Regions from separate parts of the Streptomyces sp. NPDC043738 genome, predicted to be linked through region 3. Evidence: riboswitches for the same ligand, from Rfam matches in the RefSeq annotation. Region 3 holds a riboswitch; each other region holds the start of a gene.
What was found. A riboswitch is a leader RNA that binds a small molecule or an ion and turns the genes downstream of it on or off. The one in region 3 is predicted to bind cyclic di-AMP.
Positions count from the first base shown of each region.

Region 1: it holds a riboswitch for cyclic di-AMP, as region 3 does, so the genes downstream of both, AC0680_RS31445 (LysM peptidoglycan-binding domain-containing protein) here and AC0680_RS05285 (M23 family metallopeptidase) in region 3, are expected to answer to the same signal.
Region 2: it holds a riboswitch for cyclic di-AMP, as region 3 does, so the genes downstream of both, AC0680_RS35285 (M23 family metallopeptidase) here and AC0680_RS05285 (M23 family metallopeptidase) in region 3, are expected to answer to the same signal.

Region 1 covers NZ_JBWKCJ010000032.1:27,976-37,864, forward strand. Annotated here, with positions in the region: gene AC0680_RS31435 (cytochrome P450 family protein) at 1-143, shown strand, start outside; gene AC0680_RS31440 (LysM peptidoglycan-binding domain-containing protein) at 430-1,446, shown strand; cyclic di-AMP (ydaO/yuaA leader) riboswitch at 1,697-1,866, shown strand; gene AC0680_RS31445 (LysM peptidoglycan-binding domain-containing protein) at 1,874-2,527, shown strand; gene eno (phosphopyruvate hydratase) at 2,834-4,120, shown strand; gene AC0680_RS31455 (FtsB family cell division protein) at 4,362-4,814, shown strand; gene AC0680_RS31460 (DUF501 domain-containing protein) at 4,932-5,474, shown strand; gene AC0680_RS31465 (Ppx/GppA phosphatase family protein) at 5,471-6,436, shown strand; gene AC0680_RS31470 (NAD(P)/FAD-dependent oxidoreductase) at 6,900-8,288, shown strand; gene AC0680_RS31475 (class I SAM-dependent methyltransferase) at 8,488-9,795, shown strand.
Region 2 covers NZ_JBWKCJ010000043.1:13,419-23,307, forward strand. Annotated here, with positions in the region: gene AC0680_RS35260 (alkaline phosphatase family protein) at 1-730, opposite strand, end outside; gene AC0680_RS35265 (DUF5998 family protein) at 730-1,323, opposite strand; gene AC0680_RS35270 (bifunctional acetate--CoA ligase family protein/GNAT family N-acetyltransferase) at 1,383-4,478, opposite strand; gene AC0680_RS35275 (HPr family phosphocarrier protein) at 4,614-4,895, shown strand; gene AC0680_RS35280 (GntR family transcriptional regulator) at 5,241-5,930, opposite strand; gene AC0680_RS35285 (M23 family metallopeptidase) at 6,113-6,913, opposite strand; cyclic di-AMP (ydaO/yuaA leader) riboswitch at 6,926-7,081, opposite strand; gene AC0680_RS35290 (M16 family metallopeptidase) at 7,330-8,712, opposite strand; gene AC0680_RS35295 (M16 family metallopeptidase) at 8,751-9,889, opposite strand, start outside.
Region 3 covers NZ_JBWKCJ010000002.1:472,730-482,618, forward strand. Annotated here, with positions in the region: gene AC0680_RS05275 (PP2C family protein-serine/threonine phosphatase) at 1-773, shown strand, start outside; gene AC0680_RS05280 (DUF2332 domain-containing protein) at 856-2,010, opposite strand; cyclic di-AMP (ydaO/yuaA leader) riboswitch at 2,302-2,446, shown strand; gene AC0680_RS05285 (M23 family metallopeptidase) at 2,458-3,609, shown strand; gene AC0680_RS05290 (aldo/keto reductase) at 3,726-4,685, shown strand; gene AC0680_RS05295 (hypothetical protein) at 4,778-5,083, opposite strand; gene AC0680_RS05300 (YDG/SRA domain-containing protein) at 5,195-6,166, shown strand; gene AC0680_RS05305 (PrsW family intramembrane metalloprotease) at 6,170-7,516, opposite strand; gene trmB (tRNA (guanosine(46)-N7)-methyltransferase TrmB) at 7,545-8,423, opposite strand; gene lhgO (L-2-hydroxyglutarate oxidase) at 8,486-9,709, opposite strand.

The DNA of each region.
Region 1 (9,889 bases), on a different contig from region 3:
GGCAGACCGCGCTCGCCACGCTGCTGACCCGGCTCCCGGACATCCGGTTTGCCACGGATCCTGATGATCTGCGCTGGCGGGGCGGGCTCATCATGCGCGGACTGCGGTCCCTCCCGGTGGAGTTCACGCCCGAGCGGTCCTGACCGGGGGTACCGGCAAAGGTGACGGATCGTCAGTCGCGTGACCTAAGCGTGATCTGCGCTACACCGGCTTGTGACTACCCGTGACCCCGGCTACCTTTCGACCCGACGGTCGACAGGATTCACGATTCGTTCACACGGGCGCCCGCATCAGCGGACGTCCGAAGGGGTGGGGAATCGAACGGTCGTCGAACAACTCAACCGCCGCGCGAAAGGCATCCGCATGCGTTCCGGGAACGGCCGACACCGTCGCCCCCGTCAAGCACCGGCCATCTTTGTCACGGCGGGAGTGACCGGCGCGGGCCTCGCACTGCCGCTGCTCTCCGCCAGTGGGGCACATGCCGCCGACACCGCGACCTGGGACCGGGTCGCCCAGTGCGAGAGCGGCGGGGTGTGGAGCGCCGCCTCGGGCAACGGCTTCTACGGCGGGCTGCAGCTGACCCAGGAGATGTGGGACGACTACGGCGGCGGGGCCTACGCCTCGCGTCCCGATCTCGCCAGCCGCGCCCAGCAGATAGCCGTGGCCGAATCGATCCTCGACGACCGCGGCCCGGACGCCTGGCCGAGCTGCGCCGTCAACGCCGGCCTCACCAAGGACGGCCGCGCGCCGAAGGTCGACCCGGGCAGCACCAGCACGCCGCTGCCCGACCCCTCCGACGACGACGGCGACCCGGCCCCCTGGGACCAGTCCCCCTCGACCGGCTCGTCCGATGTGCCCGACGGCCCGGACGACTCCGGGGCCCACGACGGCGACCGCGAGGGCGACGGCGAGAAGTCCCCGGACGGATCCCGTGACGGGTCCCGCGACGGCTCGTCCGACGACTCGCGCGGCGATGCGGGCGACGAGCCGTCCCAGGAGACGCCGGCGCCGTCCGAGTCCGACGGCCGCGACACCTCCAAGACCCCGGAGCCGTCCGACTCCACCACGCCCGGTGACCAGGGCGACGACGCCTCCCGCCCCACCGACCCCTCCGGCGACGCCGACCGCCCGGACCCGAGCGGTACGCCCGGGCAGACGCCCGGCAAGGGCAAGCACCGCGGCGACGCGGACCCGGACGAGAGCGACGGCGGCGACCGGTCGCCCGGCGGCCGGCACGCCTCGCGCGGCGACGACGGGCGCCGCACGGGCCCGGCGGGCGGCGACTACACCGTGCGCCCGGGTGACAGCCTGTCAGCCATCGCCGCGGCCCATCGGCTGCCGGGCGGCTGGCCCGCGCTCTACGAGCGCAACGAGGGCGTCATCGGGACCGACGAGAACCTGATCCAGCCGGGTCAGCGGCTCGATCTCGGGCACAAGGAAGGCTAGTTCGCCGCCTTCGTCCCCTTTGGGAAAGTGAGACAAGGCTCTCGTTGGGCGGCGGGCGCACAGATCCGCCCGCCGCCGTCATACCGGGCCTCACCTGCAGATATGTGACCAACCCGTGATCAAAAACGGTCAACTTGGTTCAGAAGGTGGGGTTTGAACACCAAGGGGATTACTGCTTACGGTCAGGACCGCTCGCCAAAGCGAGCCCCTTCGATCACACGCCGAATCCTGCCGGTGGTCGGAGGCAGTTGACGCGCAAGCGCCGAAGGCAGGAGCGGGGGAACCAAGGTAGGCGCCGGTCAGGCCCGTGAAAGCGGGTCAGCCGGCTTGGGGTGAAGCCAGGTGCGCCACGCGCGCCCGGCCGGGCGACTCACAGCCCGAACCCGACAGCTCACCTCGTAGGCGTCGGTGAGGAAACGAACGAACCATGCTGATCAACAAGGGCAAGCACCGTCGTCCCTCCAAGGCCGTCCGCGTCGCCACCCTCGCCGGTGTCGCCGGTGCCGCCGTCGCCGTCCCGCTGATGGGCGCCACGTCCGCCTCCGCCGCCTCGGTCGCCACCTGGGACAAGGTCGCCCAGTGCGAGTCCGGTGGCAACTGGTCGATCAACACCGGTAACGGCTACTACGGTGGCCTGCAGTTCTCCAACTCCAGCTGGGCCGCCGCCGGTGGCACCCAGTACGCGGCCCGCGCCGACCTGGCCACCAAGGCCCAGCAGATCGCCGCCGCCGAGAAGCTCCTCGCCATCCAGGGCCCGGGCGCCTGGTCCTGCGCCGGTGCCGGCGGCCTGACCTCCGGTGGTCCGGCCCCCGAGCTCGACACCTCCGCCAAGTCCGCCCCCAAGCAGGAAGCGGCCAAGCCCGAGGTGAAGAAGGCCCCGGCCGCCCCCAAGGCCGAGAAGGCCCAGCCTACTCCGAAGAAGTCCGAGCGCGGCGGCGACTACACCGTCAAGGCGGGCGACACCCTCGCCAAGATCGCCAAGGCCCACGGCACCAACTGGAAGTCGCTCTACGCGGCCAACAAGTCGGTCATCGGCGGCAACCCGAACCTGATCTTCCCGGGTCAGCAGCTCAGCATCTGAGCCGTCCGCTCACCGGGTCCCGTATGACCCCGGCGGCGGTCCCCGCCGCTTCGTGAGACTGCCCCGCCCGGCGCACACGCCCCCCCAGTGCGCCGTGGCGGGGCTTCTCCGTTCGCCGGGGCGCGCAGCGCCGGTGACCAGCGGCGTCGAGTATTTTCCCCGCTCAGCGAACAATGTGCCGAAACCTCCCGTGAACTGCGCCTTTGAGTATCTTTTCGTCCCACGGAGCGGGCCGAGGGCAAGCGGACGAGCCAGGGGCCGTTAGGCTCATGCTGCAGAACTCCAGACACCCATGAAGGAGACAACGTGCCGTCCATCGACGTCGTCGTAGCCCGCGAAATTCTCGACTCGCGAGGTAATCCCACGGTCGAGGTCGAGGTCGGCCTCGACGACGGCAGCACGGGCCGTGCCGCCGTGCCGTCCGGCGCCTCGACCGGCGCCTTCGAGGCCATCGAGCTCCGCGACGGCGACCCGAACCGCTACCTCGGCAAGGGCGTCGAGAAGGCCGTCCTGGCCGTCATCGAGCAGATCGGCCCGGAGCTCGTCGGCTACGACGCGACCGAGCAGCGGCTGATCGACCAGGCGATGTTCGACCTGGACGCCACCGACAACAAGGGCTCGCTCGGCGCCAACGCCATCCTCGGTGTCTCCCTGGCCGTCGCGCACGCCGCCTCCGAGGCCAGCGACCTGCCGCTGTTCCGCTACCTCGGCGGTCCGAACGCGCACGTGCTGCCCGTGCCGATGATGAACATCCTCAACGGCGGCTCGCACGCCGACTCCAACGTGGACATCCAGGAGTTCATGATCGCGCCGATCGGCGCGGAGTCCTTCTCCGAGGCGCTGCGCTGGGGCGCGGAGGTCTACCACACCCTCAAGAAGGTCCTCAAGGAGCGCGGCCTGTCCACCGGCCTCGGCGACGAGGGCGGCTTCGCCCCGAACCTGGGCTCCAACCGCGAGGCCCTCGACCTCATCCTCGAGGCCATCAAGCAGGCCGGTTACACCCCCGGCCAGGACATCGCGCTCGCGCTGGACGTCGCCGCCTCCGAGTTCTACAAGGACGGCTCGTACCAGTTCGAGGGCCAGACCCGCTCGGCCGCCGAGATGACCGAGTACTACGCGGAGCTGGTGGCGGCCTACCCGCTGGTCTCCATCGAGGACCCGCTGTTCGAGGACGACTGGGCCGGCTGGAAGGTCATCACCGACAAGCTCGGCGCCAAGGTCCAGCTGGTCGGCGACGACCTGTTCGTCACCAACCCCGAGCGCCTGGCCCGCGGCATCGAGGAGGGCTCCGCCAACGCGCTGCTGGTGAAGGTCAACCAGATCGGCTCGCTGACCGAGACCCTGGACGCCGTCGAGCTGGCCCAGCGCAACGGCTTCAAGTGCATGATGTCGCACCGCTCCGGTGAGACCGAGGACGTCACCATCGCCGACCTGGCCGTCGCCACCAACTGCGGCCAGATCAAGACCGGTGCCCCGGCCCGCTCCGAGCGCGTCGCCAAGTACAACCAGCTGCTGCGCATCGAGGAGATCCTCGACGACGCCGCGGTCTACGCCGGCCGCTCCGCCTTCCCGCGGTTTCGCTCCGCGAACTGAATCGGTACAGCGCTCTGCGAACTGAATCGGTACAGCGCTCCGCGAACTGAATCGGCACAGCGCTCCGCGAACTGAATCGGTACAGCGCTCCGCGAACTGATTCGGCGCAGCGCCCCGCGTAACGGCTGATCGGCTGACGTCACGGCCGAACGCCTCGTACGTCCCCGGCGACGGTCCCGTACCGTTGCCGGGGACGTACCCGCTTTTGCAGTCCGGCGTCAGTCAGTGAAGGGGAGACGACGTGCCCGCGGACCGGTTCTCGACCGCGACCCGACTCAAGGCGCTCGGCGAGCAGGCCGCCGCCCGCGTCTACCGAGCCCGCCCGCCCCGACGCAACCGCCTCACCGGCCGCGCCGCCCTGCTGGCGCTGGTGATGTGCTCCCTGGTGGTCGCCCTCGCGTACCCCATAAGGCAGTACATCTCCCAGCGCTCCGACATCGCCGAACAGCGCCGCAAGGCCCAGGACGCCGGTGCCGAGCTGGACCGGCTGCGTGAGCAGCGGGCCCGGTGGCAGGACCCGGAGTACGTACGCCAGCAGGCCCGTCGGCAGCTGCACTACGTCATGCCGGGGGAGACCGGCTACCTCGTCCAGGACGGCTCCGGTTCCGCCGCCGCCCCGAAGGGACCGCAGGCGGCGCGGCGCCCCTGGTACGAGAATCTGTGGAGCGCCGTCGACGCGGCCGACAAGCGGTAGTGCCGAGCCCCGTACGCCGGTGCGCCGCGGGCCGTACCGCCGGCGCGGGGCAGCCCGTACTGTCGACACCAGGCGGTCCGCACCGCCGCCTCACCACCCACCTCACCGAAAGCGCACATGGAAACCCCTCCGCCCCAGACCGAGCCCACCGAGCCCACCGCCGCGGACATCGCGGCCTTCAAGGAGCAGCTCGGCCGCCCGCCCCGCGGGCTGCGCGCCATCGCGCACCGCTGCCCGTGCGGCCAGCCGGACGTCGTCGAGACGGCGCCGCGCCTGGAGGACGGCACGCCCTTCCCCACGCTCTACTACCTCACCTGCCCGCGCGCGGCCTCCGCGATCGGCACGCTGGAGGCCAACGGCGTGATGAAGGAGATGTCCGAGCGGCTGGCGACCGACCCGGAGCTGGCCGCCGCCTACCGCGCGGCCCACGAGGACTACATCCGGCGGCGGGACGCCATCGAGGTGCTCCAGGGCTTCCCGAGCGCGGGCGGCATGCCCGACCGGGTCAAGTGCCTGCACGTCCTCGTCGGCCACTCGCTGGCGGCCGGCCCCGGCGTCAACCCGCTCGGGGACGAGGCCATCGCGATGCTGCCGGAGTGGTGGAAGAAGGGGCCGTGTGTGAGCCCCTGCGCCGAGGACGACAAGGGAGGTTCCCAGTGAAGCGGGTCGCCGCCATCGACTGCGGTACGAACTCCATCCGCCTGCTCGTCGCGGACGCGGACCCGGTGACGGGGGAACTGAAGGACCTCGACCGCCGGATGCAGATCGTCCGCCTGGGCCAGGGCGTGGACCGTACGGGGCGGCTGTCGCCGGAGGCGCTGGAGCGGACCTTCGCGGCCTGCCGGGAGTACGCCGCGGTGATCGCCGGCCTGGGCGCGCAGCAGGTCCGTTTCGTGGCCACCTCCGCTTCCCGGGACGCGGAGAACCGCGAGGACTTCGTCCGCGGCGTCGTGGACATCCTGGGCGTGGAGCCCGAGGTGATCACCGGTGACCAGGAGGCGGAGTTCTCCTTCAACGGCGCCACCAAGGAACTGGCGGGCCGCCCGGACCTGGCCAAGCCCTTCCTGGTGGTGGACATCGGCGGCGGCTCGACCGAGTTCGTCCTCGGCGACTCCCAGGACGCCTCGCCGCGCACTTCCTACCGCGCCGCGTGCTCCGTCGACGTCGGCTGCGTGCGGATGACCGAGCGGCACCTGCTGCACGGGGGAGAGATCAGCGACCCGCCGGCCCCGGCGCAGATCACCGCCATGAAGGCGGACATCGCCGCGGCGCTGGACCGGGCGGAGCGGACCGTCCCGCTGAGCGAGGCCGCCACGCTGGTGGGCCTGGCCGGTTCGGTCACCACCGTCGCCGGTATCGCGCTGGGCCTGGACCACTACGACTCCGAGGCCATCCACCACGCGCGGATCTCGGTGGCGAAGGTCCGCGAGATCACCGAGCAGCTGCTGTCGGCCACCCACGCCGAGCGGGCGGCCATCCCCGTCATGCACCCGGGCCGGGTCGATGTGATCGGCGCGGGCGCGCTCGTACTGCTGTCGATCATGGAGCGGACGGGGGCCGAGGAGGTCGTCGTCAGCGAGCACGACATCCTCGACGGCATCGCCTGGAGCATCGCCGGCTGAGTCGCCGGCGGGGGTGCGCACGGGTGCGGCAGGGGTCGGCAACGGCCTCTGCCGACCGGCGTCTTGAGCGGGCGGGATGCCCGTCCGAGCGCGTTCCGGGGGGCTTTCGAGGGTTCCGCGGAGGGGTCCGCGAAGAAAGTTCGTGAAATCCTTCACATGAAAAAGCCTCCTGTTGGGCGAACAATCTGCTCGTCCGACCCTCATTCGAAGGTCCTAAGACCCTTCGACCCGGAGGATGCGTGGGTGTCGGAGCGTGAGCGGTCCACTCCCGGAAGGAGTGGTTCAGTCGCCCGGGGCCCGACATGCCCTGATCAACGGGGGTCTCCAACGCCTCGGGCCCTACGGTGGTTCCACTGCGCACTATGGCGTCGGTCACGAAGCCGGCGGAGTGTAGCAGATGCCCCCTCAGTGCTTGTGAAGGGGCTCACGAGCGACCCCCCATGTGGGGGTGGATACTCGATGCATGAGCACCACGGAGCGTCCCAGGATCCTCGTAGTAGGCGGTGGGTACGTAGGCCTGTACGCAGCTCGGCGCATCCTCAAGAAGATGCGCTACGGCGAGGCGACCGTCACGGTCGTCGACCCGCGGTCGTACATGACCTATCAGCCCTTCCTGCCCGAAGCCGCCGCCGGCAGCATCTCCCCGCGGCATGTCGTCGTCCCGCTGCGACGCGTGCTTCCCAAGGCGGAGGTCCTCACCGGCCGGGTCACCACCATCGACCAGGACCGCAAGGTCGCCATGATCGCCCCGCTGGTGGGCGAGGCGTACGAGCTGCCCTTCGACTATCTGGTCATCGCGATGGGCGCGGTCTCCCGCACCTTCCCCATTCCCGGCCTGGCCGAGAACGGCATCGGCATGAAGGGCGTGGAAGAGGCCATCGGCCTGCGCAACCACGTCCTGGAGCAGCTGGACAAGGCCGACTCCACGACCGACGAAGAGGTCCGCCGCAAGGCCCTGACCTTCGTCTTCATCGGCGGTGGCTTCGCGGGCGCGGAGACCGTCGGCGAGGTCGAGGACATGGCCCGCGACGCCGCGAAGTACTACAGCAACGTCAAGCGCGAGGACATGCGCTTCCTGCTGGTCGACGTCGCCGACAAGATCCTCCCCGAGGTCGGCCCCAAGCTCGGTGCCTACGGCAAGGAGCACCTGGAGAGCCGCGGCGTCGAGATCTACCTCAAGACCGGCATGGACTCCTGCGTCGACGGTCATGTGAAGCTCAACAACGGCCTCGAGGTCGACTCCAACACCATCGTGTGGACCGCTGGCGTCAAGCCCAACCCGGCGCTGTCCCGCTTCGGTCTGCCGCTCGGCCCGCGCGGTCACGTCGACACCGCCGCCACCCTCCAGGTGCAGGGCACCGACTACATCTGGGCCGCGGGCGACAACGCCCAGGTCCCGGACCTGGTCGGCCGCAAGAGCGGCAACGAGAACGCCTGGTGCCCGCCGAACGCGCAGCACGCGCTGCGGCAGGCCAAGGTCCTCGGCGACAACGTGGTCTCCGGCATGCGGGGCTTCCCGCAGAAGGAGTACAGCCACGCCAACAAGGGTGCGGTTGCCGGTCTGGGCCTGCACAAGGGCGTCGCGATGATCGTCATGGGCAAGATGAAGATCAAGCTCAAGGGCCGTCTCGCCTGGTACATGCACCGCGCGTACCACGGCATGGCGATGCCGACGTTCAACCGCAAGATCCGGGTCTTCGCCGACTGGACGCTCGCCATGTTCCTCAAGCGCGAGGTCGTCTCGCTCGGCGCCATGGAGAACCCCCGCGAGGAGTTCTACGAGGCGGCCAAGCCGGCCCCCGCGCCGGCCGCGGCCGGCGCCGGCGACAAGCCGAAGGCCAAGGCTTCCTGAAACCCCGGTCGGCTACTCCGACCAGCCCGAAGGGCGTCCGCCATCCGTGGGGCGGGCGCCCTTCGGCGTGTCCGCTCTGGCGAAAAGCGGGCTGTTTGCGGTTCTCTTGCGTGTGAACGGGACTATCCGGGCGCCCCATTGGCGTTTACGTGGTGGGTGAAACTTCTTTGCCCGACTCGTCAACACGGAGGTGTGCGACATGGCCGACGCCGCTGGACGGCTCACCAAGCTCGCCGAGGAGGTGCTGGGAAGCCCGCTCCCGGTGCGCATCCGCGCCTGGGACCGTAGCGAGGCCGGCCCGCCGGGGGCACCCGTACTCGTCATCCGCAACCGCCGTGCGCTGCGCCGGCTGCTGTTCAAGCCCGGCGAACTGGGCCTGGCCCGCGCCTGGGTCGCCGGCGACATCGACGTCGACGGGGACCTCTACGCGGCGCTCGACCTGCTCGCCGGGATGATCTGGGAGCGCGACGACGCCCCCAAGCCGCAGCGCGCCGCCGTACTGCGCGCGCTGGCCCGGCCGGAGATCCGCGCCGCCGCCCGGGAGCTGCTCACCCTGGCCGGCGCCCCGGTGCCGCCCACGCCGCCCGCCGAGGAGGTCCGGCGCCGCCGCGGACCGCTGCACACCCTGCGGCGCGACAAGGAAGCCATCAGCCACCACTACGACGTCGGAAACGACTTCTACGCGCTGGTGCTCGGCCCGTCCATGGTCTACTCCTGCGCCTACTGGGAGGGGCCGGACGCCACCCTGGAGGACGCCCAGCGCGACAAGCTCGACCTGATCTGCCGCAAGCTCGGCCTCAAGGAGGGCCAGCGGCTGCTGGACGTGGGCTGCGGCTGGGGCTCGATGGTGCTGCACGCGGCCCGCGAGTACGGCGTACGGGCGGTCGGCATCACCCTCTCCGAGGAGCAGGCCACCTTCGCCCGCAAGCGGATCGCCGACGCCGGGCTCGCCGACCGGATCGAGATCCGGGTGCAGGACTACCGCGAGATCAAGGACGAGCCGTTCGACGCGATCTCCTCGATCGGGATGGCCGAGCACGTCGGGCGGGCCCAGTACGCGGAGTACGCGAGCGCGCTGTACGACCTGCTCAGGCCCGGCGGGCGGCTGCTGAACCACCAGATCGCCCGGCGTCCGCTGGCGGACGAGGAGACCTACCGGGTCGACGAGTTCATCGACCGCTATGTCTTCCCGGACGGGGAGCTGGCGCCGGTCGGCCGGACGGCCGGCCAGCTGGAGGAGGCCGGGTTCGAGGTACGGGACGTGGAGGCGATCCGGGAGCACTACGCGCTGACGCTGCGCAGCTGGGTCGCCAACCTGGAGGCGCGCTGGGACGAGGCGGTGCGCCTGACGTCCGCGGGGCGGGCCCGGGTCTGGCGGCTGTACATGGCCGCGTCGGCCCTGTCCTTCGAGCGGAACCGGATAGGAGTCAACCAGGTCCTGGCCATCCGGACACCGGAGAGCGGGGCCTCCGGGGTGCCGTTGCGGACGCGGGTGTGGAAGGGCTGACGCGCCGGTGGGGGGGGGGGGGGGGGGGGGGGGGGGGGGGGGGGGGGGGGGGGGCCCCCCCCCCCCCCCCCCCCCCCCCCCCCCCCCCCCCCCC
Region 2 (9,889 bases), on a different contig from region 3:
GGTCGACGTACATCAACTGGCCGCGCCAGGCGTCGGAGTCGACACCGTAGCGGTGCCCCTTGCCGTCCACCTCGGAGTAGTAGGTATAGACCAGCGAGCGGTCGCCGGCGGCGAGCTGCTCCGCGGCGAGGTCCATGCGGTCCTCGCCGGAGAGCCGGCCGTGGAAGGTGCCGCCGCTGAGCGCGACCTTGGTGAGCGGTGTCTGCTCGAAGTTCGGCGCCGAGACCTGGCAGGTGTGGATGCCGGCGGCGTCGGCGAGCTGGAAGACCGTCGGGTACGGCTGCCAGGCATACGGGTCGGTCCACGGGTACCAGCGCAGCTGGTTCATCAGCTCGCCGGTGGCCGGGTCCTCACAGGTGTATCCGGGCAGGCCGTGGGCGCCCGGCGGCAGGCCGGTGCCGACCGAGGCGAGCGAGGTGGCGGTGGTGGAGGGGAAGCCCGCGGTGAGCGGGCGGCCGCTGCCGTTGAACGACGTGCCCAGGAGCGAGGTGAGGAACGGCGCCTCCTCCGGGTGGGCCCGCAGCAGCTCCCAGCCGAGGCCGTCGATCAGAAAGACGCAGACCCGGTCGGCGGGGGCCAGCTCCATGGTCGAGGCGAGGCCGGGAACGCCGAGGCCCGCGGCGACGGTGGGCAGCAGATCGGCGAGCGATCCGGTGCCGTAGAGGGGTACCGGGGCGCCGAGCGGGTCGAGCGGTTCGGGTTCCGGCCAGACGGGGGCGATGTCGACCATCAGCGCGGGTTCGTGGTGGCCGCGGTGGCCTCGGAGAGCGCCTGGGCGAAGGCGAGCGTCTCGCGGACCGAGTCCGGACCGTCGCCGGCCTCGCTGACCCGCAGCGAGAGGTCGTCGGCGGTGGAGGAGCCGGTGTAGCCGTGGTCCGCCTCGCAGTTGGGGTCGCCGCAGGCGGCGGGCTCCAGGTCCAGGCGCGCGACGGCACCCCAGCCGATGGTCAGCACGACCTCGCGGGGCAGCTGGCCCGGGGTGTAGGACTCGGGGTTGGCGACCACGCGGCTGAGCACCACGGAGGAGATCCGGCCCAGCTTGACCGATTCGGTGGAGGTGGTGGCGTACGGCGAGGGGGAGGTGGCGTCGGCGGCCTGCTCGTCGGTGTGGCTGACGATGAAGCGGGTGCCGGTCAGGACCAGGACCGTGACGTGGCGGCGGACCTCGTTGGCGTCGAAGGTCGTCTCCTGATGGACGAGGTACGACACCACCGGCTCACCGCCGACCGCTGCCTGCACCGCCTCGGCCACGAGCGTCGGGTAGTAGCCACTGCGCTCGATCGCCGCGCGCAGCCCCTGGGTCGTCGTACCGGTCTTCGCCATGGGGTCCATCCTACGGGGCCTGCCGGGCGCCACGGGCCCAGTGGGGGCCGAGGGGCCGCTCAGTACGCGGGCAGCCGGCGCGGGCCCAGGTCGGTGGTGGCGGGGGGCCGCGCCAGGCGGACGGCGGCCCCCAGGACGGAGAGGCCCTGGGGGGCGACCACGACCGGTTCGAGGTCGACGCCGACGACCTCGGGGTGGTCGTCGACGAGCCGGGAGACCCGCAGCAGCAGCTCCGCCAGCGCGGCGGTGTCGACGGGCTGGGAGCCCCGCCAGCCGAACAGCAGCGGGGCGGCGCGGATCGAGCGGATCTGCTCGGTGACCTCTTTGTCGGTGGCGGGGATGAGGCGGTGGGCGATGTCGCCGAGGAGCTGGGAGGGGGCGCCGGCCAGGCCGAAGGAGAGGACGGCGCCGGCGGCCGGGTCGATGGCGGCGCGGATGACCGTGTCGACCCCGCGCGGCACCATCGCCTGCACGACCGGGCGCAGCTCCTCGGGAGAGCCGAGGAAGTCGGTCAACTCGGCGTATGTACGGCGGAGTTCGGCCTCGCCCGCGATGTCCAGGCGGACCCCGCCGAGGTCGGCGCGGTGCCGTAGATGAGGGGCGGTGGTCTTGAGGGCCACCGGGTAGCCGAGGCGGGCGGCCGCGCGCACGGCGGTATCCGGGTCGGGGGCCGGCAGGACGGGGCGGGTGTGGATGCCGTAGCGGGCGAGCAGACCGGCGGCGTCCTCGGGCGGCACCGGGACCGAACGGCCGCTGGGGACGTCGGGGGCGAGCCGGTCGAGGAGGCGCTCGATGCCGGCGCCGGCGGCCGCCTCCTGGATGTCGTCGTACTCGGGCACCCGGCCCGGCTCGGCGGCCTCGCGGCGCCAGGCGGCGTAGCGGACGGCCTCGGCGAGGGAGCGTACGGCGCGTTCGGCGGCGGGGTAGGCCGGGATGCGGAGCGGGGCGGTGCGGGGTGCGGCCGCGGTCTCGGCGTCGTGGGCGGGCGGCGCAGGTGCGGTGCGGGCGGCGGGGGGCGGGCCGGGAGGGATCGGGGGGCGGGCGGAGGCCGCCCGGTGCGCCGGGGCGGGCGGAACCGGTGGGATCGGTGGGATCGGTGGGATCGACGGGATCGACGGGATCGGTGGGTTCGGCGGGTTCGGCGGGGCTGGTGGGTTCGGCGGGGCTGGTGCGGGGCGGGGCTCGTCGACGGCGACGGCCGGGGACGAGGCCTGGGGGCCGGCAGCCGGGGCGGCGGATGCCGGGGGCTCATGGGGCTCGGGGGACGCCGCCGGCGCCGCCAGCGTCTCGGCCAGGTCGTCCATCGCCAGGTGGACGACCGTGACGGGCTTGTGCGGATGGGCCGCGGCCGCGCTCCGCAGGGCTGCGGCGAGCGCGATGCCCTCGCCGGCCCCCGGGGAGGCGCCGTCCTGCTCCCCCACCCAGGGGATGGCCGTGACGATCACGGCGTCGCAGCCGTCGCCGGAGAGCGTCTCGGCGAGCGCCGCACGGAAGTCCTCCGGCGTGGCCGCGGAGGCCAGCACTCGGGGGCGCAGCGGACGCAGCCGCTCGGTCAGGCAGGCGTCGTAGGCCAGCAGCGCCAGCGACTCGGAGTTGCCGAGGATGGCGATGCGCGGGCCGGCCGGCAGCGGCTGGGAGGCCAGCAGCAGCCCGGCGTCGATCAGCTCGGTGACCGTGTCGACGCGGATCACCCCGGCCTGGCGCATCAGGGCGGCGACCGTGCTGTCGGGGACGCGGACGGTGGGCACGGCGTGGCCGAGGGGGGCGGTGCCGTTGTGCCGGGCTCCCTTGGCGACCACGACCGGCTTGACGGCGGCGGTGCGGCGGGCGAGCCGGGCGAACTTGCGGGGGTTGCCGATGGACTCCAGATAGAGGATCACGACATCGGTGTCCGGGTCGTCGTGCCAGTACTGGAGCAGGTCGTTGCCCGAGACGTCGGCGCGGTTGCCGGCCGAGACGAAGGCGGAGATGCCGGCGATGCCGCCGTCACCGGGGCCGCGCGCGTGCAGTCCGCTGAGCAGGGCGATGCCGATGGCGCCGGACTGGGTGAACAGGCCGATGTGGCCGGCGCCGGGCATCCGGGGGGCGAGGGAGGCGTTCAGCCGGACGTCGGCGGCGGTGTTGATCAGGCCGAAGGCGTTCGGCCCGATGAGCCGCATGCCGTACGAGCGGGCCTGGCGGAGCAGGGCGCGCTGCCGCTCCCTGCCCTCGGGGCCCGACTCGGCGTAGCCGGAGGAGAGGATCAGCACGCCCTGGACGCCGTGTTCGCCGCAGTCCCGGACGACGTCGGGGACGCTGTCGGCGGGGACGGCGATGACCGCGAGGTCGACCGGCTCGGGGATCTCCGCGAGCGCACGGGCGGCCGGCACCCCTTCGGGGTCGAGCCGCCGCATGTCCTGGGGGAAGGCGTGGTTGACGGCGTGCACCCGGCCCGTGAAGCCGCAGGTGAGGATGTTGCGCAGCGCGGTGCGGCCGATGCCGCCGGGGGCGCGGCCGGTCCCGATGACGGCGACCGAGCCGGGGGCCAGCAGTCGCTGCACCGAACGGGCTTCGGCGCGCTGCTCGCGGCCGCGCATGACGGCCACGGACTGCTCGGTGGGCTCCAGGTCGAACTCCAGCCGGACCACGCCGTCTTCGAACGTCCGCTTCTGGGTGTACCCGGCGTCCGTGAAGACCTTGATCATTTTGGAGTTGGCGGGCAGCACCTCGGCGGCGAACCGCCTGATGCCGCGCTCGCGGGCCACCGCCGCGATGTGCTCCAGGAGGGCGGAGGCCACCCCGCGCCCCTGATGGGCGTCCTGGACGAGGAAGGCGACCTCGGCCTGGTCGTCCTCGGGGTCCTTGGCGGGCAGCCCCTGGTCGTTGATCCGGTCGTAGCGGACGGTGGCGATGAAATCGCCGCCGACCATCGCGGCCAGTCCGACGCGGTCGACGTAGTCGTGGTGGGTGAAGCGGTGCACGTCGCGGTCGGACAGCCGCGGGTAGGGAGCGAAGAAGCGGTAGTACTTCGACTCGTCCGAGACCTGTTCGTAGAAGGAGACCAGCCGCTCGGCGTCATCGGGGGTGATGGGGCGGATCCGCGCCGTGCCGCCGTCGCGCAGCACCACGTCCGCTTCCCAGTGGGTCGGGTATGCATGATCCGGCGGCTTCTGCATGCGGACAGAGTACGGCCGGGCACTGACAACCGGCCCGCGCGCGTACGCTCGGGACAGGACTCGGGGCTGCCGGAGCACTCCCGACAGCGTGAGAGACTGGTCTAGACAACTGTCACGACTTTGAAGGGCAACACCATGGCTGAGCGCCGCGTCAATGTCGGTTGGGCCGAGGGCCTGCACGCCCGCCCCGCGTCGATCTTCGTCCGTGCGGCCACCGCCTCCGGCGTCCCGATGACGATCGCCAAGGCTGATGGCAACCCCGTCAACGCGGCCTCCATGCTCGCGGTGCTGGGCCTGGGCGCCCAGGGCGGCGAGGAGATCGTGCTGGCCTCCGACGCCGAAGGTGCCGAGGCCGCGCTCGACCGCCTGGCGAAGCTCGTTGCCGAGGGTCTCGAGGAGCTCCCCGAGACCGTCTGAGTCCCCCAGGACCTCTGCATGCGGCGGCCCCGCCGCGGTGACCGGAACCCGGTCGTCGCGGCGGGGCCGTTTCGCTGCGATCGCGATTCTTCGCCCCGGCCGGTATGCCGCCTGAAATGCCGCAGCGCGGCGCCATGCCCCGCCGCCGCTGAATAGATTCTCCGGAAAACTCCGCCGGAAAAACGCCGTACGGTTCGGCGCCCGGCACGAAAGCACCAGAAATCCGAATACGGGTGCACGGCGGACGGAATACCGGCACCCTGCAAGAAATCGCCGTGCGGCCGTCGCGCCCATTCCCCTGCGCGTGCCATTGCCCCGCACCCCTCTTTGTATACGGGGCCGTTGTTAAGAGCGGGCGCGCGCTGTGTTGACGGGCCGTTTCGGATCCCTCACCTCGGCCTTGGCCGGGCGCCGCAGCCGGTAGACCGGCAGTGAACGCTCGATATGGGCCGCCATCAGGGCGCGGGCGCGTTCGGCGTCCCCGCGGGCCACCGCGTCGAGCACCGCGCCGTGATCGTCCCAGGACTCGCCGGCTCCGGCCGGCGGCTCCACCGCGTACATCCACTCGATCTTGCGCCGCAGCTGGGTCAGCAGCGCGGTCAGGCTGGGGCTGCCGGCCGCCTGGGCGAGCGTCTCGTGGAACCAGCCGTCCAATTGGCGCAGGTCCGCGGCGTTGCCGTGGCGCGCCCGCTCACGTCCCAGCCGCACCAGCCCGCGCAGCACCTTGAGATGGGCCGGGCTGCGGCGGGCGGCCGCGCGGGCGGCACCCAGCGGCTCCAGCAGCGCGCGGATGTCCAGCAGGTCGGCGGCCTCCTGCTCGGTGGGCTCGGCGACACAGGCGCCCGCGTGGTGGCGGGTGGTGACGAAGCCCTCCGACTGCAGGGTGCGCAGCGCTTCACGGACCGGCACCCTGGAGACGCCGTAACGCGCCGCCAGGATCTCCTCGATCAGCCGGCTCCCCGGCGCCAGCGCACCGGAGACAATGTCCTCGCGAATCGCCGTGCACACCGCATGCGCGGAAATATGGCCTCGCATCGTCCGTGCCTCCGCCGTAATCCCCTGGAAACGCCGCCGGTTGACGACTTTTCCGTGACTCTATTCGACCGGGACGGCTTTTCCGACGGACTCCGCTTATCCATGGATATTTTTTAGCCAGCGGACGGCGCCGGCATCGGGCGAAGCGGTGTGTCAGACGATGCGGAGGCGACCGCGGTGCATCAGACGTTGACGCCGTGCGAGCGCAGATACGCGATCGGGTCGATGTCCGAGCCGTAGTCGGCGGTGGTGCGGGCCTCGAAGTGCAGGTGCGGGCCGGTGACGTTGCCGGTGGCGCCGGAGAGCCCGATCTGCTTGCCGGGGGTGACGCTCTCGCCGACCGAGACGGAGATCGACGACAGGTGGCCGTACTGGGTGTACGTGCCGTCGTTCATCTTGATCACGACGTTGTTGCCGTACGAGCCGCCCCAGCCGGCCTCGACGACGGTGCCCGCGCCGACGGCGCGGACGGAGGTCCCGGAGGCGGCGTGGAAGTCGATGCCGGTGTGGCTGCCCGAGGACCACAGGCCGCTGGACGCCTTGTAGGCGGTGGACACGTAGGAGCCGGCGATCGGGGCGACGAAGGTGTTGAGGCGCTTGCGCTCGGCCTCGCGGGCGGCGCGCTCCTTGGCCTCGCGCTCCGCCTTGGCCTTCTTCCGGGCCGCCTCGGCGCGCCGCTGGGCCTCCTCGGCCTGCTTCTTGGCGACGGCCTCGGCCTTCGCCCTCGCGGCGGCGGCCTCGGCGTCGGCCTGCTGCGCGTCGGCCTGGGCCTCGATGCGGTTGGCGAGCTCGTCACCGAGGACGACGGCCTGCTGCAGACCGGTGTCGTGGGTGCGCGCCTCGTCCGTGGCGGCCAGCGCCGGCGAGGCCACCGAGGCGACAACGCCGGAGGCCGCGAGGGTGGCTATGCCCGCGATGTTGCGGGTCGAGCGGGCGGTGCGGCTCGCACGACGGTGCTTCCCGGTGGCACGTATGAACGCCATGTACTGGCTTGTCCTTTCCTTCCTTCTCGCCTACCGGGTTAGCTGACGGGTTCGGAGCAGGAAGGTCTCCTACGGGCTCCTCCGAAGAGGCGTCCGATTCACCCCAGGGACGTGTGGGTCCCCGGCTCCCCTGGCTCGCGCCGTACGGGGACTCGGCGATGACTGTCCGGTGCCACTGTTGTGGCGGAGTTGTGACGAACAGCCGGACCGACGCTAATCGGGGCAACTTTCGATCGCCAAACAGAACCGCTTTTTTGTGCGGGATGCCACAAGAAGCGGAGCGGTCAGTCGCCATAAACCGGACATACGGCGGCTCCCGTGGCAGAGAGCACCACGGGAGCCGCCGCTCGAAACTGATCCGCCGTCATACGGGGCGGCCAGGGCGTGCCTTCCGGATCGGCCCTGGCTGTGTCGCCCTAGCCGCCGACGACCGTCACCTCGCCCAACCCCAGCGCCTTGACGGGCTCGGCGATCTGGGCCGCGTCACCCACCAGGACCGTCACCAGCCGGTCCACCGGGAAGGCGCTGACCGCCGCCGCGGTCGCCTCGACCGTGCCGGTCTCCGCGAGCCGGACGTACAACTGCGCCTGGAAGTCGTCCGGGAGCTGCTGCTCGACCTGGTCGGCCAGCGTGCCCGCGACGGCCGCCGCGGTCTCGTACTTCAGCGGCGCGACGCCGACGAGGTTCTGGACGGCGACATCGCGCTCCTCGTCCGTCAGCCCTTCCGCCGCGAGGGTCCGCAGCACCTGCCACAGGTCCTGGAGCGCCGGCACGGTGGAGGCGGTGTCCACCGAGCCGCTGATGGCCAGCAGCGCCGCGCCCGTCGCCCCCTCGGGGGAGGCGGGGGCGGTGGAGCGCAGCACCTGGCCGAAGGCGCGCACCCCGTAGGTGTAGCCCTTCTCCTCCCGCAGCACACGGTCCAGCCGGGAGGTGAGCGTGCCGCCCAGGCAGTACGTGCCGAGGACCTGCGCCGGCCACACCCGGTCGTGGCGGTCGGCGCCGATCCGGCCGATGAGCAGCTGCGTCTGGACGGCTCCGGGGCGGTCCACGATCACCACACGGCCGGTGTCGTCGGCGACGATCGGCGCGGCCTTCAGCGGCTCGGCCGTCGAACCGCTCCAGGCGCCGAGGGTCTCGGCGAGCGCCGCGTCCAGGTCGACACCGGTGAAGTCGCCGACGATGACGGCGGTGGCCGTGGCGGGCCGCACATGGGCGTCGTAGAAGGCCCGGACGGCCGCCGCGTCGATGCGGGCCACGGTCTCCTCGGTGCCCTGGCGGGGCCGCGACATGCGCGCGGTGGCCGGGAACAGCTCCTTGGACAGCGCCATGGCGGCACGGCGGGCCGGGTTCGCGAGCTCGTGCGGGATCTCGTCGAGGCGGTTGCGCACCAGCCGCTCGACCTCGCTGTCGGGGAAGGCGGGGGCGCGCAGCGCGTCGGCGAGCAGGCCGAGCGCGCGCGGCAGCCGGGAGGCCGGGACCTCCAGGGAGACCCGTACGCCGGGGTGGTCGGCGTGGGCGTCCAGCGTGGCGCCGCAGCGCTCCAGCTCGGCGGCGAACTCCTCGGCGTCGTACTTGTCGGTGCCCTCGGACAGCGCACGCGCCATGATCGTGGCGACGCCGTCCAGGCCCTCGGGCTCGGCGTCCAGCGGCGCGACGAGGTTGACCTCGACGGCGACGACCTGCTGGCCGGGACGGTGGCTGGTCAGCAGCGTGAGCCCGTTGGGGAGTTGACTGCGGTCGGGGGCCGGGAAGGCCCACGGCTTGGGCGCGCCGCCCCGGGGCTGGGGGTGGAAGTCCATGGTGCTCATGGGGGACCCTGCGCGGTTGGTGGCGTCGCTCACTGGTCCGCCTCCCCTTCCTCGGTGTCGGCGGCGTCGGTCGGCTCGGTGGGTTCGTAGACCAGCACCGCGCGGTTGTCGGGGCGCAGCCGGGCCTTGGCGACCGCCTGCACCTCCTCGGGGCTGATGTCCAGGACACGCCGCACGGCGGACAGCGCGAGCTGCGGATCGCCGAACAGGACGGCGAAGCGGCACAGTTCGTCGGCGCGGCCGCTGACCGTGGCGAGGCGGTCCAGCCATTCGCGCTCCAGCTGGGCCTGCGCGCGCTCCATCTCCTCCGGGGTCGGGCCGTCGGCGGCGAAGCGGGCCAGCTCCTCGTCGACGGCGCGCTCGATGTCGGGGACCTCCACGCCGCCGGACGTCTTCACGTCCAGCCAGCCCAGCGAGGGCGCGCCGGCCAGCCGCAGCAGGCCGAAGCCGGCCGCCACGGCGCTGCGGTCGCGACGCACCAGCCGGTTGTACAGGCGGGAGGACTCGCCGCCGCCCAGGACGGTCAGCGCCAGGTCCGCGGCGTCCGCCTCACGGGTGCCGTCGTGCGGCAGACGGTAGGCCGCCATCAGGGCGCGGGAGGGCACGTCCTCCTCGACGACCTCGCGCAGCTGTCCGCCCATGACGTCGGGCAGGGTGCCGTCCCGGGGCGGCTGCTTGCCGTCGTGCGAGGGGATCGAGCCGAAGTACTTCTCGATCCAGGCCAGCGTCTGCGCGGAGTCGATGTCGCCGACGACCGACAGGACGGCGTTGTTGGGCGCGTAGTACGTACGGAAGAACGCCCGGGCGTCCTCCAGCGAAGCGGCGTCCAGGTCGGCCATCGACCCGATGGGCGTGTGGTGGTACGGGTGGCCCTCCGGGTACGCCATGGCCGTCAGCTTCTCGAAGGCCGTGCCGTAGGGGACGTTGTCGTAGCGCTGGCGGCGCTCGTTCTTGACGACGTCGCGCTGGTTCTCCAGGGACTCTTCGTCGAGCGCGGTCAGCAGCGAACCCATCCGGTCCGCCTCCAGCCAGAGCGCGAGCTCCAGCTCATGGGTGGGCATGGTCTCGAAGTAGTTGGTGCGCTCGAAGCTCGTGGTGCCGTTGAGCGAGCCGCCGGCGCCCTGCACCAGCTCGAAGTGGCCGTTGCCCTTCACCTGCGCGGAACCCT
Region 3 (9,889 bases):
GCGACGCCCATCTGGCGTCCGTACGGGACGTCTCGGAGGCCGCCCAGCGCGCCGTACTGCCGCTGCCGCCCGAGCGGCTGGCCGGGCTGGCGATCGCCGCCCGCTATGTGGGCGCGCGGGCGGACTCCGGGATCGGCGGCGACCTCTACGCGGTGCAGGACACCCCGCACGGCGTGCGGCTGATCGTCGGCGATGTGCGCGGCAAGGGCCTGGAGGCGGTGGAGGCCGCGGTGGTCGTCATCGGCGCCTTCCGGGAGGCGGCGGAGCAGGAGGCCACCCTGGAGGCGGTGGCCGGCCGGCTGGAGCGGGCGCTGCAGCGGGAGGGCAGACGGCGCGGAGGGCTGGACCGGTTCGAGGGGTTCACCACTGCCGTGCTGGCCGAGATCCCCGCCAACGGGCGGTCCGTACTGCGGGTCCTCAACCGCGGCCACCCGGCTCCCCTGATGCTCACCCCGGACGGCGGGCTGCGCGAGCTGGCCCCCGCGGCGCCGGCGCTGCCCCTGGGGATGAGTGAGGTGGCGAGCTGGCCCGACCGGTCGGACGAGATGTTCCTGCCGGCCGGCTCGCTGCTGCTGTTCTTCACCGACGGCATGACCGAGGCCCGCGACTTCCGCGGCCGCTTCTACAGCCCCTCGAACCGGCTGCGCGGCCGCCGCTTCCCCGGTCCGGACGCCCTCCTGGACACCCTCGTCGAGGATGTGGCAGTGCATACGGGCGGGGCGTCGGCGGACGACATGGCCCTGCTGGCGGTGCAGCGGCCCATGGGGGAGTAGGGCGGGGCGAGGAGCGCCGGGCCGCCGATCAGGGCGGGCCGAGGAGGGGCCGGCCCGGTCGGCCCCTACGCGCCGCTTCTGCTTACCTCCCCGTTCCGGGGTCCGTGCCCGGCAGCCGGTGCAGGCTCTCGCCGTGCGGGCCGGTGAGCGCGACCGGCCGCCCGTCCAGGGCGAGGGTCAGCCGTCCGTCCTCCGGGCGCCCGGCGTGGTGCTCCGGCGCGGTGATCCACGGCAGGACCGAGTGGTGCTCGTTGGAGATCCAGTGCCCGCCACCGGGCCGCTCGTCGAGCAGCGACCGTACGAGGCGCGCGAACTCCTCGCGGCGGGCGGGCGGAAGGTAGCTCAGCACCGCGCTGTGGAAGACGACCAGCGTCGCCTCGGGCGGTGCCGCGGCGGCCAGCGCGGGCAGCTCGTCGATCAGATCGCCGGGTACGATCCGCGGCCGCGGCGCCGCCCGTACGGCCTCGACGGCGGCGGAGAGCCGGGCCGCGCGCTCCCCCTCGCCCGGCCAGACGAGCGACTGGAGCCAGCGCAGATCGTCCGGTGCGCCGACGGGGTCGAGCGGGTTCAGATCGATTCCGGCCCGCCAGACGATCTCCGGCAGCCGGCCGGGCAGTTCCTCGGGTGCCCAGTCCGTACGGCAGCCGAAGACCACCGGGCCGTCCGGCGCCCCCACCTCGACGGTCCGCGGGCCGCCCGCCGGCCGCCCCTCGTACCCGGTGGCGGACTCGTACCGGTACCGGTAGCTGTCGGGGTGCAGGCACAGTCCGGCCGACGCGCCGACCTCCAGCAGCGCCAGCGGCTGCGGCAGACGGGCGAGCAGCGGCAGCAGCGTGGCGCAGCGGGCCGGCTCGTTGGTCTGGGTGGCGCGCTGCATGATCACCGCGCGGACCTCGTCCCAGTGCCGGACCGTCCACTCGCGCCAGCGACCGTACGCCGCCTCGCCGCGCGGGCCCTGCTCCGCGTGCGGGCCGTCGAGCTGGCGGACGGCGGCGAGCAGGAGGTTCGGCTGCTGCTTGTTGCCGGCCGGCAGCGACCCCGACAGCAGATCGCAGAACTCCGGGTCCTGGCTGATCCGCGCGGTCAGCTCCGCATGGGCGTCGGACCGTCCCCGCGCCTCCCGCCACGAGAACTCCCGGTAGCGCTCCGCCAGATCCGCCGCCGCGCTCCGGCCGATACCGCCCTTGACGTTTCCGGAGCTCACGGTGCTCCCCGCGCTCTCGACGTTGACGACCATGATCCGACGTTACGCCCTCACGTTGCGTAACTGAGGGGCGCCCCTCCGCATAACGACTGACGCACAATCAGCGCGAGATCGTTTAGCGGCGCATGGTCAACTCGCCCGGTTTGTGGGCATGGTGACCGAAAAAGTCCAGGCCAAACCTCATGCGGAACGGATAAGGATTCCCAGGAAGGCTTGGAAAACAGTCGCGACCTCTATTACTGTCCGATAACGCAGCGCGGTCGTCCCAGCCGTCGCAAGAGGCGGCACCGCGCGCCGACGCCGAATCCCGCACGCGCTTTTCACGCATCTCCAGCACTTCGAACTGCACCAAGGGAACCGGGGAACCACCACCTTGGGGTGAATCGGGCGCCTCCGCCAGAGTGGCCCGTAGGAGACCTTCCTGCTCCGAACCCGTCAGCTAACCCGGTAGGCGAGAAGGAAGGAAAGGAGTGCGCCCCCGTGGCGTCCAACAGGCCTGCCCCCGAGGCTTCGCCCGCATACCGGCTCGACGACCGAGGTGCCTTCGAAGGACCGGGTGATCCGGAGGGCATAGCGGGCACCGACGGCGACGGCCCTTGGGAGGAGTGGAATCCCACCGAGGAGTCGCTGCGACCGGTCCGCGGCAAGCACCGGGTGGCCAAGCAGCGCGGCGGCGGACTCGCCCGTAGTGGCACGGTCCTGGGCGTCGGCGTCATCGCGGCCGTCGGCGCGGGCGGCATGGCCACCGCCGAGGACCGTCCGCCGGTCCCGATATCCATGCCCGACATCGGCGGCATGGCCCACGACATCTCCGACAGCCTTCCGGATGCCGAGTCCCTCCCGGGGCTCGGCGGCCTCATATCCGACTCCGGCGCCGATTCCACCGCAACGGCCTCCGGAAGCGACTCCGCCGACCCCGTAGCCGCCGGTCCGCTCTCCCAGGTCACCCAGACCGGCACGACCGGTACGGGCACCAACGCCGGCGAGGCGCTGCGCAGCCGCATCCTCCAGCAGGCCGACGCGCAGCAGGGCGCCGCCGAGGAGCAGGCCCGCGAAGCGGCCGAGGGCGCCGCCATCAAGCAGGCGGCGACGGACGCGTCCGCGGCCCAGAAGACGGCCCAGGACGCGGCGGACAAGGCCGCGGCGGCCAAGAAGGCGGCAGAGTTGGAGGCCAAGCGCAAGGCCGAGGCGGAGGCGCGCCGGAAGGCGGAGGCCGAGCGCCTGGCCCAACTGGCGAAGAGCTTCATCGCCCCCGTCTCCTCCTACACCCTCACCGCCAGCTTCGGTCAGGCCGGCGACCGCTGGGCCGCCGACCACACGGGCCAGGACTTCGCCGCACCGACCGGTACGCCCATCAAGGCGGTGCACTCCGGCACCATCACCCAGGCCGGCTGGGCCGGTTCGTACGGCTACCGCATCGTCCTCACCCTCGACGACGGCACCGAGCTGTGGTTCTGCCACCTGTCCTCGATGGTGAAGACCTCGGGCAAGGTCAGCACCGGCGAGGTGATCGGCCGCGTCGGCGCCACCGGCAACGTCACCGGTCCCCATCTCCACCTGGAGGTACGCCCCGGCGCCGGCGACCCGATAGACCCGATGCCGTGGCTGCGCGATCACGGCGTGAACGTCTGAGCGCCCGGCCCGCCGGGCGACGCGCCTGAGGGCCTGCCGGGAGGCGGCCCGAGCGCGCCGCGGGAGGCCACTCCTCCCGCGGAATAACTCCCTCCCTCACCACGCTGCAACCACGTATGACCTCGACACAACCCACCCCCCAAAACCGCCGGAACCTCGGCTCGCTCGCCGTCTCCCCGCTCGCCCTCGGGGGCAACGTCTTCGGCTGGACGGCCGACGAAGCCGAGTCGTTCGCCGTGCTCGACGCGTATGCGGCAGGCGGTGGCAACTTCATCGACACCGCCGACGCCTATTCGGCCTGGGTGCCCGGCAACAAGGGCGGTGAATCCGAGACCGTCATCGGCAACTGGCTGGCCTCCCGCGGCAATCGCTCCGAGGTCGTCGTCGCCACCAAGGTCGGCGCCCACCCCGACTACAAGGGCCTGAGCCCGGCCACCGTCAAGTCCGCGGTCGACCAGTCCCTCAGCCGTCTGCGCACCGACTACATCGACCTCTACTACACCCACTACGACGACGAATCGGTCGAGGTCTCGGAGATCATCGGCACCCTCGACGAGCTCGTCCAGGCCGGCAAGGTCCGTGAGATCGCCGCCTCCAACATCTCCGCGCCGCGCCTGGCGGAGTCCCTGGCCTTCTCCGCCCGCGAGGGCGTGGCCCGTTACGTCGCCCTCCAGCCGCACTACAACCTGGTCTCCCGCGACACCTACGAGGGCGAACTCGCCGACGTGGCGGCCCGCGAGGGCGTGGCCGCCATCCCGTACTGGGCCCTCGCCTCCGGCTTCCTGACCGGCAAGTACCGCCCGGGCACCGATGTCGACAGCGCCCGCTCCGGGAAGGCCGGCCAGTACCTCGCCACCGACCGCGGGCTGCGCGTCCTTGAGGCCCTCGACACGGTCGCCGCCGCCCACGAGGCCGAGGTCGCGACCGTCGCCCTCGCCTGGCTGGCCGCACAGCCCACCGTCGCGGCGCCCCTCGCCAGCGCCCGCACGGTCAGCCAGCTGACGCCCCTCCTGGCCGTCGCCGACCTGACCCTCACGGAGCCCGAACTCACCCTCCTGAACGAGGCTTCGGCCTGATCCACCCACGGCGTGGACGGGGCGAGGTCGGGGCGGGGTCGGGGTACGCATGACGCCCCGGCCCCGCCCCGTACCCGCGCCGGTCGCCGGCCTCACTTCCCCCGACGGTCGACCACCGCCCACGACGCCAGCGCGACCCCGCCCGCGACCGCGAACACCGAAGGCCAGGCCCCGATCTTCTTCGCCAGCGGATGCGACCCCACAAAGGCCGCCACATACGCCCCACTCAACGCCGCCGCGGTCTTGGCCCCGGCCTTCTCCTGCCACCCCTTGGCCGCCACGGCCCCCGCCGCCGCGAGCGCCACCCCACCCAGGGGCCGCTTCTTCGTCCAACGGGCCACGCCGTAGCCGCCCAGCAGCCCACTCGCCGCCACCACACTCGTCGGTACGCCGGCCATCACAATCCTCCCGATCAGAGTCAACTTCCCCGAGCCTACGCGCGGGCGTTCCCGCGGGGGCTCACGGCGATCGGGGTGACGTGGTGATCAAGGCGTTGGCAGTATTCATCCATGACGAAGGCGAAATCGCGAAACCCCGTCAAGTTTGGCGCCCCAGCGGGGGTCTATGAAGGTCAGCACTTCGAGGGGCATGCGGAGTTGCATGCTCAGGGAGTGCATCGCCAACTCGGAAGGGGTATCTCCGGTACCGCGACGGAAGGCGTCGACTCCATCGTTCTCTCTGGTGGCTACGTCGACGATGAGTATGGCGAAACCGAGATCATCTACACCGGCGAGGGCGGGCGCGATAGGTCTACCCAGTGCATGGTCGCCGACCAGACCATGGACGCGAAGGGAAATGCCGGCCTGCTGCTCAATCAAGCCCTCGGCAACCCGGTACGGGTGATCCGAGGCTTGAACATCAAGCGACAGAAGGCCACCGGTGGCTATGTGTACTGCGGTCTCTTCCGGGTGGCCGAGAGCTGGACCACCATAGGCAGGGACGGCTTCCGGATCTGCCAGTTCCGACTCCTCAAGATCGAAGATGGCGAAACGGTGGATCCGCAACCCGTGTCGCCAGACGGCGACCTAAAAACCGATCTGGAAGAACAATTCCGCCGGACCGTCGCCTATGAGCGCCTTATGCGCGACTCGAAGGTGGTGCGCAAGGTCAAGGACATGTACGACGACACCTGCCAGGTGTGCGGTCTTCGGCTGGTGGTCTCGCCCGATGGCAAAGCGATCAGCCAGGCGGCCCATATTCATGCTGTGGGGAAGCCGCACTACGGACCGGACACGGTGGGAAATGTGCTGTGTCTTTGCCCAAACTGCCATGCACTCTTCGACCGCGGCGCCCTCCAGCTCACCGATGGACTTGACGTGATCAATGGGCTCACGCAGAAGTTCATTAGTGCGCTGACACGGGTCAAAGAGCACCAGATACAGGTGGAGTACATCCGCCAGCACCGAAGCCGATGGGCCGACCGGGCGGCCGTGACCGCACCCGAGGGTGGCGGCGCGTCGTATCGGGACTCGGCCGGGTGACGGTCATCGCTCGGCGTCCCGCAGTGCGCCCACCCCACTCTCCCCCTCCTTCTGCCCCCAAGCGCACGTCAAGGCCGGGCGCCCCCACGGCTGGTAGTGCCGCAGGTGCTCCAGCAGATGTCGTTCGCGGGTGGTGAAGTCGGGGGTGGGGCCGGTGAGGTGGGCGCGGCGGCGGTGGAAGGAGAGGGCGGTGGCGAGGGCGGTGTACTCGGTGACGGCGCGGGCGGCGGCGGGGCCCTGGGCGCGGTGGGCCAGGTCGCGGGCGAGGGCGCGGGTGGTGAGGGAGGAGAGGGCGGTGGGTTCGGTGGGGTCGAGCCAGCCGGCGGTGATGTAGGGGGCGAGGTAGCCGCGCAGGGAGAGCAGTTCCTGGCCGCGGGTCCACACGGCCAGCCAGGTCAGGGCGAGGAGGACGGGGACCATGAAGAGCCCATAGACGACCAGGAATCCGAGGTCGCCCAGGGTGGAGGCGGCGTTCCAGATGGCGTGCAGGAGCACGGCGGTCAGCAGGCCCAGCACGGCGAGGGCGATACGGGCGGGGCGGCGGCGGGGGTAGCGGGTGGCGGCTATGCCGAAGGCCAGGCCCGTGAGGATGGTGAAGAGCGGGTGCGCGAAGGGGGAGACGACGATGCGGACGAAGAAGGTGCCGGCGGTGAGCGAGTCCAGGCCGGAGTGGCCCATGGACTGGTCCTGGCCGAAGGCGTTGCCCAGATAGAGGACGTTCTCGGTGAAGGCGAAGCCGGTGGCGGTGATGCCGGCGATGACGATGCCGTCGGTGATGCCGTCGAAGTCGTGCCGGCGGAAGCGGTAGAGCAGGAGGACGGCGGCGGCCTTGACCAGCTCCTCGACGACCGGGGCGATCACCGTCGCGCCCCAGGCCTCGGCCTCGGTGGGGGACGTCGAGGCGATGTTGGCGGCCAGCCAGTCGGTGGCGAAGCCGTTGGCCAGCAGCGCGACCAACGCGGCGGCGCAGGCGCCCCAGGTGAAGGCGAACGCGAGGTTGCGCCAGGGCTCGGGCTCGATGCGGTCGAGCCAGCAGAACGCCGCGATCAGGAGCGGTACGGGGAAGACGGCCAGGCCGAGGCCGACCAGGAAGCCCTCGGCGCCCGTCTCCTGGCGGACCATGCCGATGATGATCACGCCGGAGAGCGCCAGCAGGGAGATCAGCGCGACGGCGCGGATGGTCCTGCTGTGCCAGGGCGGCGTACGGCGGCGCGGGCGGAGCGGCCCGTGCGCGGCGGCCGGGCCGGCGGTGTCGGGCCGGTGGGCGTGGGGCGGGTACGGCGTATGGGGTGTGTACGGGGGAGGGGCCGGCGGGCGGTGCGGGTGCGGGGACGGCTGGGACGAGTACACCACTCGACCCTAACCAGGGACGCGCGCCCTACTCGCCGAGGCGGCGGAAGAGCAGGTCATGGACGACGTGCCCCTTGTCCAGCCCCTGGCCCTCGAACTTGGTCAGGGGCCGGAAGTCCGGACGCGGCGCATAGCCGGAGTAGAGGTTCTCAAGCGTCGGCTCCGCGGAGAGGACCTCCAGCATCTGCTCGGCGTACGGCTCCCAGTCGGTCGCGCAGTGGACCAGCGCGCCGGGCCTGAGCCGGGTGGTCGCCAGCGCGATGAACTCCGGCTGGATGAGGCGGCGCTTGTGGTGGCGCTTCTTGGGCCACGGGTCGGGGAAGAAGACGCGCAGACCGGCGAGGGAGCCGGGAGCGAGCATCTCGCGCAGCAGGATGATCGCGTCGCCGTTGGCCACCCGGACGTTGGACAGACCGTTCCGCTCTGCGAGACCGAGCAGATTGCCCTGCCCCGGGGTGTGCACATCGCAGCCGAGGATGCCGGTGGCCGGGTCGGCGGCGGCCATCTGCGCGGTGGCCTCACCCATTCCGAAGCCGATCTCCAGGACGACCGGCAGTCCGCCGAAGAACTCGTCGAGATCGATACGGGAGAGCCCGTCGATGTCCCTGCCCCACCGGGGCCACAGGCGGCGCAGCGCATCGGCCTGGCTGGGCGAGACGCGGCTGCGGCGGGGCTGGAAGGAGCGGATCCGCCGCTCGTGATGCGAGCCCGCGGGGTCGGCCGCGGGACCGGTCCCGTCGGGGAACATGGGCGCACCGCGCCGGGGGCTGGCGGCGGAGACGGCCGTGGCGCCGAGGCTGCGGGCTTCGTGAGCGGCGGATGCCTGCGCGGGGGCCTGGGGAGCGCCTGCTTCGGCGGCGCCGGCTTCCAGCGGGGTGGCTTCAGGGGTGACGGGGTTCTCGGACACAGTGCGTCGATTCTACGGATGGTGGCGCGGCGGGCGGGAATCGCCGGCGGGCGGGACGCCGGTCACCCGCTCGTCCCGCCCAGCACCCCCAGCGCCCTGCGCGCCACCTCCCTGCCGATGGGCAGGGAGGCCGTGGCCGCGGGGGAGGGGGCGTTGAGGACGTGGATCATGCCCGGGGACTCGCTGAAGAGGAAGTCGTCGACGAGGGTGCCGTCGGGCAGGACGGCCTGGGCCCGGACGCCGGCCGGCGCGGGGAGCAGGTCCTCCTCGCGGGCGGCCGGCAGGAGGCGGCGGACCGCGTCGGCGAAGGCGTGCCGGGACAGCGAGCGGTGCAGTTCGCCGGCGCCGTAGCGCCAGTGGCGGCGGGCTATCCGCCAGGAGCCGGGGTAGGCCAGGGTGCCGGCCAGCTCGCCGGGGCGGACCGTGCGCCAGTCGTAGCCCTCGCGAGCCAGGGCGGGGACGGCGTTCGGGCCGATGTGGACGGCGCCGTCGATGCCGCGGGTCAGATGGACGCCCAGGAAGGGGAAGGCGGGGTCGGGGACCGGGTAGACCAGGCCGCGGACGAGGGCGGCGGCGCGCTCCGGGGCGAGGGTGAAGTACTCGCCGCGGAACGGGACGATCCGCATGCCCGGGGCGTCGCCCGCCAGCCGGGCGATCCGGTCGCAGTGCAGCCCGGCGCAGTTCACCAGGGCGCGGGCCCGGTGGACCGTGCCGTCGGCGGTACGGACCGCCACCCGCCCCGGGCGGCGGCCGATCGTGGTCACCTCCGCGCCGTAGACGATCCGGGCGCCGGCGTCCGTGGCGAGCGTGGCGAACCGGCGGGCGACGGCGCCGAAGTCGCAGACGCCGGTCGTGCCGACATGGATGGCGGCCAGGCCGCGCACCTCGGGTTCGTACTCCGCTATCTGGGCGGGGCCCAGCTCGCGCACCGGCAGGCCGTGCTCGCGGCCGCGCTGGATCAGGCCGTGCAGCCGCGGCAGCTCACCGCGGTCCGTGGCGACGATCAGCTTGCCGGTGACCTCGTGCGGAATGTCGTGTTCGGTGCAGAACTTCACCATCTCCGCCGAGCCCTGCAGGGCGAAGCGGGCCTTGAGCGAGCCGGGCGGGTAGTAGATGCCGCTGTGGATCACGCCGCTGTTGCGCCCGGTCTGATGCCGGGCCGGACCGGGTTCCTTCTCCAGGACCACGACCCGCGTGCCCGGTGCGGCCCGCGTGATCGCATGGGCCGTAGAGAGCCCGATGATGCCCGCACCGATCACCAGCACATCGCAGTCGTACGCCGCCACTGCACCTCCCCAACCGCATGACCGCAGGCCCGACCGTCGCCGCGGGCCCGCGCGTCATTCGCCGCCGACGTATCCCATCATGACGGTCGGCACTGACAGCGCCGTTCGGGCCGTGGCCGCCGGCCCGCCCGCCCGCGACCCGCCCGGCGGCTCGGGCCGGAGCACCGCCCGGCCCCGTCC